4 regions of the Paenibacillus sp. FSL R5-0912 genome follow, and region 2 is predicted to be linked to each of the others. Evidence: riboswitches for the same ligand, from Rfam matches in the RefSeq annotation. Region 2 holds a riboswitch; each other region holds the start of a gene.
What was found. Region 2 has a riboswitch for cyclic di-GMP ahead of R50912_RS33810 (PA14 domain-containing protein). Riboswitches for the same ligand answer to the same signal wherever they lie in the genome.
Positions count from the first base shown of each region.

Region 1: it holds a riboswitch for cyclic di-GMP, as region 2 does, so the genes downstream of both, R50912_RS34675 (choice-of-anchor A family protein) here and R50912_RS33810 (PA14 domain-containing protein) in region 2, are expected to answer to the same signal.
Region 3: it holds a riboswitch for cyclic di-GMP, as region 2 does, so the genes downstream of both, R50912_RS33985 (anti-repressor SinI family protein) here and R50912_RS33810 (PA14 domain-containing protein) in region 2, are expected to answer to the same signal.
Region 4: it holds a riboswitch for cyclic di-GMP, as region 2 does, so the genes downstream of both, R50912_RS03240 (transglutaminase-like domain-containing protein) here and R50912_RS33810 (PA14 domain-containing protein) in region 2, are expected to answer to the same signal.

Region 1 covers NZ_CP009282.1:559,568-562,701, reverse strand. Annotated here, with positions in the region: gene R50912_RS34675 (choice-of-anchor A family protein) at 1-1,767, opposite strand, end outside; cyclic di-GMP riboswitch class I at 1,850-1,942, opposite strand; gene R50912_RS02430 (YhjD family protein) at 2,757-3,134, shown strand.
Region 2 covers NZ_CP009282.1:1,152,149-1,155,282, forward strand. Annotated here, with positions in the region: gene R50912_RS04970 (sugar phosphate nucleotidyltransferase) at 259-1,632, shown strand; cyclic di-GMP riboswitch class I at 1,770-1,850, shown strand; gene R50912_RS33810 (PA14 domain-containing protein) at 1,864-3,134, shown strand, end outside.
Region 3 covers NZ_CP009282.1:460,076-463,209, reverse strand. Annotated here, with positions in the region: gene R50912_RS02010 (TasA family protein) at 1-529, shown strand, start outside; gene R50912_RS02005 (helix-turn-helix domain-containing protein) at 706-1,038, shown strand; gene R50912_RS33985 (anti-repressor SinI family protein) at 1,188-1,337, opposite strand; cyclic di-GMP riboswitch class I at 1,366-1,450, opposite strand; gene R50912_RS02000 (2-oxoglutarate dehydrogenase E1 component) at 1,966-3,134, shown strand, end outside.
Region 4 covers NZ_CP009282.1:739,228-742,361, forward strand. Annotated here, with positions in the region: gene R50912_RS03225 (glycosyltransferase family 2 protein) at 1-94, shown strand, start outside; gene R50912_RS03230 (GtrA family protein) at 84-488, shown strand; gene R50912_RS03235 (class D sortase) at 658-1,311, shown strand; cyclic di-GMP riboswitch class I at 1,439-1,519, shown strand; cyclic di-GMP riboswitch class I at 1,593-1,673, shown strand; gene R50912_RS03240 (transglutaminase-like domain-containing protein) at 1,706-2,497, shown strand; rRNA gene R50912_RS03245 (16S ribosomal RNA) at 2,901-3,134, shown strand, end outside.

The sequences.
Region 1 (3,134 bases), 590 kb from region 2:
TGGTGTTGGTGCTGCTGTTGGTGTCGGCGTTGGCGTCACCGTTGGTGTCGGTGTTGGTTTCACTGTCGGTGTTGGTTTCACTGTCGGTGTCGGTTTCACTGTCGGTGTTGGTTTCACTGTCGGTGTTGGCTTCACTGTCGGCGTTGGTTTCACCGTTGGTGTCGGTTTCACTGTCGGCGTTGGCGTCACCGTTGGTGTCGGTTTCACTGTCGGCGTTGGCGTCACAGTTGGTGTCGGTTTCACTGTCGGTGTCGGCTTCACTGTCGGTGTCGGCTTCACTGTCGGTGTTGGCTTCACTGTCGGCGTTGGTTTCACCGTTGGTGTCGGTTTCACTGTCGGCGTTGGCGTCACCGTTGGTGTCGGTTTCACTGTCGGCGTTGGCGTCACAGTTGGTGTCGGTTTCACTGTCGGTGTCGGCTTCACTGTCGGTGTCGGCTTCACTGTCGGCGTTGGTTTCACTGTCGGTGTTGGCGACGGAGTACACTTAGGTGTCGGCGTCGGCTTCACTGTTGGTGTCGGTTTCACTGTCGGTGTTGGTTTCACTGTCGGCGTTGGCGTCACTGTTGGTGTCGGCTTCACTGTCGGTGTCGGCTTCACTGTCGGCGTTGGTTTCACTGTCGGTGTTGGCGACGGAGTACACTTAGGTGTCGGCGTCGGTTTCACTGTCGGTGTTGGTTTCACTGTCGGCGTTGGCATCACTGTTGGTGTCGGTTTCACTGTCGGCGTTGGCGTCACTGTTGGTGTCGGTTTTACCGTCGGTGTCGGTTTCACTGTTGGTGTGGGAGTTGGCTTCACCGTCGGCGTTGCAGTCGGTTTCACTGTTGGTGTAGGGCTTGGTGTTACGGTTGGTGTTGGCGATGGGCTGGGGGTTGGTGTTGCGGTCGGCGTCGGACTTGGCGGCGGTCCATCTCCCTGGTATGTTCCTAGGTGCATTTCTACTCCGCCGGCAAAAGACTTGGCAATTAGCGTTCCGTATAGCTCTGCACCGGAATAATTGACATCCGCCTTAGGCGCCAGTATCGTCCCCAAAAAGGTGGTATACGCAATATTCACCTTGGTCGCTTCGTAGAAGTTGAACAACACTTGACCTGCTTTGCCGTTATTCATTGCGAAACTTGGTACATTGACCGTAGCTCCACTTATGTTAATAATTAACGTGGCATTCTGGGCAATGTTGAATTGAATATTGTTTGTATTCGCCAGCGTTGCCGCATCCAGGTGAACTACGTTGAAAAGATCCGGCGCACTTATTGTAAGTGTTCCATAATTATTATTGCCAATTTCTTTCGTAGCGGACAATGCCCCGTATGCTGCAGAACGCGAGATCAGATACTGCTTCTCAGCCGGGAAATCAATCGGGCTTCCCTGCTTCTTCGCGCCTATAATATTCACAATAGGCTCATTGGCTTCAATGGTGTCCCCATACACAACGTTTCCGTAGATTTCTCCGCTACCCGAATGTTTAAACTTCTTACCGGCAACGAGTACGTCTGTGGCTGAAGAATTCCTGTAGGCCCTGGCTACCCCGTAACCTCCAGAGAGAGTAATATTCCCTCCCGCTGCAAGACGGCCTTCAATTTGATCATTGTCTTGCGTGAAATCGTCAAAGATAAAAGCATTAAAATTCCCGGCAATCCCCAAGACCGGCGTTGGATTGTAAGGTACACCAGCTGTTGCCCTTACCTCCGTCCCCCAAGTGAAGGCGCTACTTACGGTCAGTACGCCCGCCAGAATACAGGCGGCCGCTTTTCGCAATTTTTTTCTCAATAATCTACACCTCCTATTCAACTATTCTATGAAATCGTCGCAAAACTATAACAAAAAAAAGACCGCCACGAAGGGTTAGCTTCACGGCGGCCGGACGACCATAGCCCGGACTTAAGGGGCATCAGATTCCTGACTTTGCGTCCCGCTCTTTCGAAACGGTTTGCGTTTGTACATGATTGATATGAAATTGGAAAAGCTTATGTAATACCCAACAGAAATCTGTGACATTTGTTACTTTAGAACTAACTTTAGTTTAGATGCCACTTGGCATATTGTCAATATATTTCCAATTCATTTCACAGCTATTTTTGTGATGAAAAAAATAAAAAACGCTTTATTCATAAGGCTTTATACAATTTATAAACATACCTTCCTGACGAAAAAGGTCGATAATCCCACTAATTCGCCGCAGTACTTTTTCCTTTTCACAGAGTTATTATCCTTAAATTTCAAATATCAAAATTTAGTATTTTAGTCCTACTTTTTCTCCCCGCCCCCCCCATCTTCGCTTAAACAAACCTCACATGGTGAACCTGAAGAAACGGGTGCCATCCTCCTTAAGGACACCACCCGTTTCCGGACATACAAGAGAGCTCTTATATAGTAAAAGCCTTATGAGATTCATCTGTTTTCACAGCAGTCTTTAATCGACATATCTAGGGAGTTTGTGTAGAGGGCTGGAAATCTGCACACGCAGAAATCCATTTTTAGAGCAGCTGAATCCAGCCAATCATTGATACCCAAAGCGGAACGCTAAGGAATAACCCAAACAATAAACCGCGGCGGAGATTTCCTTCATGACTCATTGCCATTCTCCTTTTAATCAGATTTATTTACAACTTTATTATTTCAATTTTAATATAAAATAATTTTCCCGATTTTATTGTGAATTATGTCACATTAACAGCCCTCTTTTTTTTAAATACCATTGATTTTTTTTGAACTTCGGGTTAAATTACGAATATACGTTCTCGTTGGAGGAGATGAGATTGATGCACAGAGCAGAGAGCCAGGACAATATGCTGGTGAAATCGTATATCTTGCTGCCGCTCATTTTATCCGCCTTTGAACGCGATGCTTCCATCCTATCCGCAGAGCTGCGCACACCCGATCCTTACCTTGAGGTTCTCCGGACAGCGGCGGGTGCAGCCATAGCCGACCTGCGGGATGTCCGCACCGAGATGAGAGCCCGTGGTCTGAAGGTCTATGCACAGCAGCAGCTGGAAGTTGGCATTGAAGCCAAATTTGTCTGCAGGGGTTATCATGAACGGATGCTGCTGCTGGATGATGTCATTACCGCCCAGTCTACTATCCGCATGCGCAGATATTTGGGTCTTGGCACTCCGGACTCAACCGCCTTGAGATGA
Region 2 (3,134 bases):
TTTGGAACTGTAGGAGCGTTAGCGTCCGCCTGAAAGCTTTCCGTAGGAAAGCTAGCTTCGGAAGCATATGCTGTCTCTGGATTTCTACCGCGAAGAGCGGTCTAATCAGGAAATCCGGAGGCAACAGCGGCCGAAAGTCCAAACATTCCTTGCAGTGACTCTCATAACAGCCAGCGCATTAAGCTTTTCCGCAATCTGCAGCTCCCAATAACAATCCGATATTTTCGCGACATCACATAAACTTAGGAGGGTTCACTTATGAAACTAGTACTTCTATCAGGCGGTTCTGGTAAACGGCTCTGGCCCTTGTCCAATGATTCACGTTCGAAGCAATTTCTGAAAGTACTGGAAAGCCCGGCAGGTGAACCGGAATCCATGGTACAGCGGGTATGGAGACAGCTGCAGGAGACAGGGATGGCGGAATCGTCCTACCTGGCTACCGGCCGCAGCCAGGTAGAGATGATTCAGAGCCAGCTGGGCAGCGGGGTGCCGATTATCGTTGAGCCGGAGCGGCGCGATACCTTCCCTGCTATTGCATTGACTGCAGCATACCTGTATTCGATCGCCGGTGTTTCACCAAGCGAGACGGTAGCCATCCTGCCCGTCGACCCTTATGTGGAGTCGTCCTTCTTCGATACCGTTCTGCAGCTGGAGAGCACGATGCTGGAGAGCGGCGCCAATCTGGCGCTGATGGGCGTAGTTCCGGAGCATGCTTCCGAGAAATACGGCTATATCATTCCTACCAGCGCCGAAGCGGGAGCGAGCGGGTATCTGCAGGTCAGCCACTTCCAGGAGAAGCCGGACCGCAAGCAGGCTGAGGAGCTAATCAGTCGGAACGCCCTCTGGAACTGCGGCGTGTTTGCTTTCCGTCTTGGGTATCTGCTGGATATTCTGCAGCGCAAAGGACTGCCACTGAACTATGAGGAACTGCAGAAGCAGTATAAACTGCTGGCTTCCATCAGTTTTGATTATGAGGTGGTAGAAAAAGAAGAGAATATCGTGGTTCAGCCTTACGCCGGATTCTGGAAGGACCTGGGCACCTGGAATACGCTGACCGAAGAAATGACCAGCAATCATGTTGGCAAAGGTTTCGTCACTGCAGATTCCGAAGGCACCTGCCTTATCAACGAACTGGACATTCCGATCACCGTGATCGGGGCGAAGGATCTGATTATCGCCGCCAGCCCGGACGGAATTCTGGTTACGCACAAGGCGGAGAGCCCGCGCATTAAGGAAGTGCTGAAATCTTTTGAACAAAGACCGATGTACGAAGAACGCCGCTGGGGCCACTACAAGGTAATTGATTATGTGAAATATGCGGAAGGTAATGAGGTGCTGACGAAGCGGATCTTTATCTCTGAAGGTAAAAATATCAGCTATCAGCTGCATCACAAACGCAGTGAAATCTGGACCATTGTCAGCGGTGAAGCCAGCATTGTGCTCAATGAGAAAATGCATAATGTAAAGGCGGGGGATGTCGTACGGATTCCGGAAGGCACCAAGCATGCGATCCTGGCATTGACAGATATGGAATTTATCGAAGTGCAGACCGGCTCTGAGCTGGTGGAGGAAGATAACATCCGAATCACCTTGGATTGGGAAGATATCGCCTTGCAGCAATTTATTTCGTAGGTCTAATCTATCTATATAACCAATTGTTACAAATCCAAAACAGGTATTAAGAACCAATTATTAAGAAAAATTCATTTTTGCTCTAAATTAAAACTAAATAGAGACGATACTTACGGTAAGAGGGATTAATCCTTCCAATACGACAAAGGCAAACCTAATCGAAAGATAGGGACGCAAAGCTATAGGGCCTTCGCAAGAGTGGCAGCCTGGCTACCGAAAGGAAGATGGATTTTGATAACTTACCGTAAGTCTCGTTTGCTGTGCACTGTGCTGTCTCTGGCCCTTTTATTGACTGCAGTACCTCTGGGACTCGGCGGAATGCCTTCATCTGCAGAAGCTGCATCTAGTTCCAAAGCGCCCGTTAATCCGGAGGCTTCAACCGAAGCAGTCAGATTGCTGGACGATCTGTATTCTATCACTGGAAAAGGCATTATTACCGGCCAACATGACTATCTGGAAAGTCCGGACGAATTCAGCAACAAGCTGAAGGGAACCAGCGGACAATATGCTGCTCTTCACGGGTATGAACTGGGCGTAATTAGCGGGCAATCGGAAAGTACAGCAGCGGCGCAGCGCAGAAATGTTGTGAACAGCGCGATCAACTGGTATAAGGGCGGCGGCATTGTAGCCATGACTTTTCATGAGAATCTGCCCGGTACCGCATACCTCTGGTCCAATGTTCAGAAACCGCTGAGCCAGGCGGAATTCAATAAATATATTACTCCAGGTACAACACAGTACACTGCATTGATTGCAGATCTGGACAAAGTGGCAGTTTCACTTAAAAGCCTGCGGGATGCTGGTGTTCCCGTACTCTGGAGACCTTACCACGAAATGAACGGTAACTGGTTCTGGTGGGGGAAGAAAAATAACTTTGCTTCGCTTTGGAATATTATGTATGACCGTTTCGTGAACGTTCATAAATTAAACAACCTGCTGTGGGTATGGAACCCCAATGCACCCAATGCCTGGTCTGATCCTTATGCGCTGACCTATCCGGGGGCTGACAAGGTGGATGTACTCGCGGCAGATATATATGAGAACGATTATATGAATAAATACCATGACGGCCTGCTTGCCCTTGCGAATGGCAAACCGATTGCCATTGGCGAGAATGGACAAATGCCAAGCACGGCAAAGCTGCAGCTCTCCCAGAAAAATTGGGTATATATGATGAGCTGGGGAAAAATGCTGTATGAAACCAATACCGATGCTACCATCAAAAGCTTCATGAGCGACAGCTATACGGTGACCCGGGACGATTATAAAGCAGGCACATTTGCTCCGTCAACGCCGGTACCAACAGCAACGCCAACGCTGGTACCAACAGCAACGCCAACGCCGGTACCAACAGCAACGCCAACGCCGGTACCAACAGCAACGCCAACGCCGGTACCAACAGCAACGCCAACGCCGGTACCAACAGCAACGCCAACGCCGGTACCGACAGCAACACCAATGCCGGTACCGACTGCAATGCCGATCCCGACGCCCCCTGCTTC
Region 3 (3,134 bases), 690 kb from region 2:
CGGAGGGGGCACCTTCGCTTACTTCAGCTCCACAGCAACCAGCACGGCAACCTTCGCGGCAGGTACGCTGAAGCTCGGCTCTTCCTTCAATACACCTGTTGCCCTGACCAATCTGAAACCGGGTGATTACACCGTACGCACGTTCACCTTGTCCAATGACGGCACTCTGGATATCAAGCTCCTCACGTTGGCTACCAGCTACACCGTAACTGATGCGAAGGGAGATAATGCCGGCCAGGATCTTGGAGATCACTTCAAAATCAAACTTCTCGACAGTTCTTACACCAGCGGGCCGCTTACCGGCCATGTGCTGTCCGAAATCTCCTTGAAGGATCTGAAGAACACATCCAGCTATGATCTCGTAACGGCGGGTGTACTGCCGGGAGGCATCGCCGCTACCCAAACCAAAACCTTCAAGATTGCTTTCGAATTCGTTGACAATACACAGGATCAGAATATCTTCCAGGGTGACGGCTTGGCGCTGAACTGGACATTCAATGCTACGCAAGGTTTGGGAGAAGCCAAATAAGGCTATTAAACTATATACACAAAACGGCATATCCTCCCTCATCCGGGCTGGATATGCCGTTTTGTCTCTCCACTGCCGCCAGCTTCCGTCAGGAACAATGATTTTTGTCGGTTTTGCGAATTTTTGTTATACTGATAACAAAAAGTACGGAGGGCGTTGTAATCGTGTCAGATAACATGGGAAGCCGCATCCATAGGCTCCGTCTGGAGAAGGGTTATTCTTTATCCGAGCTTGCGGATAAGGCTGACGTGGCGAAATCATACTTAAGTAATGTTGAGCGGAATATCCAATCCAACCCCTCCATTCAATTTATCGAAAAAATCGCCGATGCACTTCAAGTATCCATTCACGTATTACTGTATGGCGGAGTTGCAGAAACTGCAGAACCGGTTCTTGATGGAGAATGGTTCAGGCTGGTACAGGATGCGATGGCCTCTGGTATAAGCAAACGTGAATTCAAGGAGTTTCTTGATTATCAGAAATGGCGGCTGGAGCAGAAGGATAACTGAAATACCCCCACAAAGTGAGGCAGCAGCTTCGATGATTACTCAGGTACTTTGCGGGGACCCCGAAACAACATGTAAATTCCAACAGAAGAGGGCACAGCGTGTACACCGCTGTGCCCTCTTCTGTATGTATCCGTACAATGCTGAATGCCCTACATCGCCTGGAGTGCTTTTTCACTAAAAAAACGCCGAATCTCGTCCGCCTGGATGCCAGCCTGCTTAGCAGACATTAGCAAATGCACCCATTCTAAATCCAGATCAACTGCCTGCAGTTCGTCATTCCCCTGGTTGGACTTATCCAAGAAATCTCCTCCTAGAATTTTCGCGTCCCCAGGCAGTCCGGCCATCATAGTATTTCTACTTTAGATCCGAGACTTTGTGCCCCTGTCTTTCGGCAGGTTTACCCTTTACTGGACCCTTTACATGAAAGGATCTGAAAGAATCGATGAAACCGTTCTCCGCAATAACATTATACAAGATCTTACATGAAAAGTGTGTCGTTTTCTGGGATTTTTTTATGTTAAATCGTGAGGACCCTTAGCTAAAATTGCCAATGGCTTGTATAAATAATTCCAATTCATCTTCAATCGGTCCAAATTAGTTTAAATATACTAAATAGATTTAATCCTATAACACAATATAGAAGTAATTACCCATTTCTATGATATACAACCACCTAAATCCTTAATTTTTTTATTAATTCTAAAGATATTTTGTTCCTCCGGCCTCACCCGGATAATTTATGATTGTTCTGTATGAATTCCCTGCTGAATCATACCGTTTTGCGAACGGATTGCACGAAAGTATGAATTGATTACCCTGCCGGAAAGTAGCACAATAAGATGAGAATGAAACCGCAAACATCGCAGCTCCGCTAAGCGGTGTTCCTATATACCGCATGTGGAGTTTATCCGTTAGGAGGACCTACTCATGGCCATCAAAGAGCCCTATAACGAATCTGTCTGGAGCAAGTATTACGGTCCCAATCTGGGCTACATTCAGGAGAAATACGAGCAGTTTGTCAAGGACCCTTCTTCCGTAGAGCATCATTACCGCGATCTGTTCACAGTATCCGGCCCGCCTCCCCTGGCTCCGGATGCCGTCAAGACGCCTCCACCCGCCATCTCGGGAGATACGGAGTGGCTCAAGAAAGCTGTTAAAGCTTCCAAGCTAATGGCTAACATTCGAATATACGGCCATATGGCTGCCGATATCGATCCGCTGGAGCGGAGCACCAACCCGATGGCGAAATGGCTGGAGATCGAGACCTATGAGCTGACGCGCGAAGATCTGAATGCCCTGCCGGCTTCGCTGATCTGGGAGAATGCCCCTGAGGGCGTGCATACCGCTATGGATGCCGTTCACAGAATGCGCCAGGCCTACACACAGACCATCGCCTATGAATTCGGGCATGTGCATGACGAGCGTGAGCTGCGCTGGCTCAACAGCCAGGCGGAATCCACGACGTCGCCTGCTCCACTGAACCATGCGGAACGCAAAGAGCTGCTGAAACGCCTGATTCAGGTAGAACAGTTCGAGACCTTCCTGCACAAGACCTTCGTCGGCCAGAAGCGCTTCAGCCTGGAAGGCAATGATGCGCTCGTACCTATGCTGGATGAAATTGTCCGCGCTGCCGCACATGACGGCGCTGAGCATATCCTGATGGGTATGGCCCACCGCGGAAGACTTAATGTGCTGGCCCACATTCTGGGCAAACCTTATGATATTATTTTCTCGGAATTCCATCATTCGCCGAACAAGGAGCTCTTCCCGTCCGAAGGCTCTATGGGTGTCACCTATGGCTGGAGCGGTGATGTGAAATACCATCTAGGCGCCGACCGCGCCGTCCGTGAAGGCGAAACCGTGCGTACCCGCATCACGCTTGCCAACAACCCGAGCCATCTCGAGTTCGTGAATCCGGTCGTTGAAGGCTTCACGCGTGCAGCCCAGGAGGAACGGGGGACCCCCGGCCTGCCTAAGCTGAATACGGACAAAGCCATGGCCGTGCTTATGCATGGCGATGCCGCCTTCCCTGGTGAAGGTATTGTTGCGGAAACACTTAATATCGGCAAATTGCAAGGTTATCAGAATGGCGGCAC
Region 4 (3,134 bases), 410 kb from region 2:
GAAGGACAGACCGCTCTATATTGTGCGTGAGACCAAAGGCTATCCGGATGCGGAAATAGAAGACACGCGGAAGGAAAGCGATTATGCCAGATAAGAGATGGAGTGCGGGGTTCATCCAGTTCCTGAAATTCAATGCGGTAGGCCTGCTGAATACATTGGTTGACTTTGCTGTATTCACACTGCTGCATTCCCTTGGGATGATCAATACCCCTGCGCAGATTATTTCCTATAGCGCCGGTACGGCCAACAGCTTCTTCTGGAACAAAAAGGTAACCTTCCGTGACAGGGACATCGGCAATAAAGAGGGCTTCGACCGGATGCAGCTGGTCAGGTTTATCGTGCTGAACCTGTTGGTGCTGGTTATATCGGTGCTGCTGATTCATATATTGACCGATTCTCTCGGTATTCAAGTGCTGATCGCCAAAGTGCTGGTCACATTTGTTACGGTAATCATTAATTTCTTCGGAAGCCGGAAGTGGGTATTCTGAAAATATATGAATTTATATGCTTGCTGCTATAAATTACCTTCTATTTCTCGCTGAAACGGTACCGTCCTTAAAAAGGACGGTAAAGTCGTTTCTACTTGTTATATAGAAGCATTGCTTCTTAATTATTCCGGAAGGGTATCATCTATTCTATATTACGGAGGCGATTGTCATGCGGAAATTATCCTATTTGATTATACTTGCCGGGGTGCTAATTATGCTCTATCCCAAAGGAAGCGAATGGTACAATGACCGTCAGCAGCAAAAGCTGCTGGAAGAGGCTGAACAGGCCTACAGTGAAATCGTTCCGTCTGCCTCAGCTCCGGCCAGTGCTGATCTAAGTAAGCCTTACGCGGAAGTAACCCAGCTGCTGGCAGATGAGTCGGCTGCGGAAGAGCCTGAACCCTCTGCAGCGCCTGAGATTGAAGTCGGAGGCAAGGTGATGGCGATTATCAAAATCGACAAAATAGATCTGAAGCTGCCTGTACTGGAAGGCGCCACCAAGGCGAATATGAAGCATGCAGCTGCGCATATGAAGGAGACGGCTCCGCTCGGCGCTACTGGCAATGCTGCGATTGCAGCGCATAGATCAAGAACTACGGGAAGGCTGTTCAATAGATTGAATGAAGTCGGAGTGGGGGACGCTATTTCCGTTACAACCGGTAAGCAGGAATACAATTATGTAGTTTATGATGTAACTATTGTGGAACCGACCGATGTATCCGTATTGAAAGGGAATGAGGATGACAAGATTCTTACACTCATTACTTGTGATCCGCTGGTGAATCCAACGCATAGACTTATCATTCACGCAAAGTTATCCTGATGTTTGTAGAATGATGACGGAAAAATTTAAAATACTTAAAATTTTTATTTGTTTTCGCAGAAATCTAGTGATTTAGGTCTTGATAATAGAAATAGATATGGTAAGATATAACTATATAAAGCTAATACACGATAAACGGCAAACCTATCGAAAGGTAGGGACGCAAAGCTAAAGGGCCTTCCCGTAAGGATGGCAGCCAGCTACCGAATGAAGAGGCTTTTTTTGTTTGTTCTTATTGTATATCTAGCATTTTATGGTAGAAGCAAGGACAGATAAAGCTTATACGATAACGGCAAACCTATCGAAAGGTAGGGACGCAAAGCTAAAGGGCCTTCCCGTAAGGATGGCAGCCAGCTACCGAAAGGGGTTTTATCCAATGAAGAAGTTCTATCTAATGTTGGTTACACTATTCGTAGTGGTTACGTCGATGCAGACAGGTACAGCTCAAGCTGCTAATGCAGATGCAGGCTGGTTGAACATAGGTCAACTGGATCAGGGTGTTATCGGAGTATCTTATAATGTTCCTAAGGATAAGAAGATTAAGCTGATGATCACCAAAGACAATAACAGCTACACTTACAACTTGTACACCTCCAAACCAACTGAAACATTCCCGCTGCAACAAGGTAACGGTTCATACAAGGTTTCCGTACTTGAGAACACTACCGGCAACAAATACAAAGTAATTTCTTCCGAGACGGTAGATCTTAGCCTGAGCAACGCCAACGCAGTATATCTGAGCTCCGTACAGAATGTTAAATGGAGTTCTTCCGATAAAGCAGTTCTGAAAGCAGCACAACTTACACAAGGTTTGACATCAGATGAAGACAAAGTGAAGGCTATCTATAATTATATCGTTGCCAATGTGAAGTATGATTATTCCCTGGCTTCCAGTGTAACTACAGATTACATCCCTAACAACGACAGTACTCTTGTTTCCAAGAAAGGAATCTGCTACGACTACGCTTCCTTATTCGCTACTATGCTTCGCAGTGAAGGTATTCCTACCAAACTGGTTATGGGTAACACAAGCTATGTGACGTCTTACCACGCTTGGAATGAAGTGTTCCTTAATGGCAAATGGGTAACTATTGATACTACAGTTGATGCTGGACTTGCCAAGAACAGCAAAACAGCAGATCTGGTTAAAGTAGCAAGTAAATATACTGCAGCTAAGTTCTACTAAGAGCAGATGCATTTATAGTTTCATTGAGGATAACCCGCTTAATTATTAAGCGGGTTATTTTTATTTAGGAAAGGGTTGCTTTTTAGTAGAGAGATAGGGTATTATAAGTAAGCGTTGTTGGAGCGGCAAACTTAATGAGAAATGACTTAAATAAGTGATTTCAAAATAAAGCTTGCATTACTCGGATGAACGTGATATATTATAAGAGTTGCTGGTGACGCGGTAGTCGTCGTTGACAACAAGCTTGATCTTTGAAAACTGAACAACGAGTGAGTGGGAGATCGCTTCGGCGAGATCCAAAAATGATGAGTTTCACAGCGTCTTGTACGCTTTAGAAACTTCATCGTGAGAATGAAAATTCTCGTCAGATGTTTCAAAATGAGCAATCGCTCTTTCTAAAACCAATTTGGAGAGTTTGATCCTGGCTCAGGACGAACGCTGGCGGCATGCCTAATACATGCAAGTCGAGCGGAGTTCATTTGAAAGCTTGCTTTCAAATGAACTTAGCGGCGGACGGGTGAGTAACACGTAGGCAACCTGCCCTCAAGACTGGGATAACTATCGGAAACGGTAGCTAATACCGGATAATTTCTTTCCTCTCCTGAAGAGAGAATGAAAGGCGGAGCAATCTGCCACT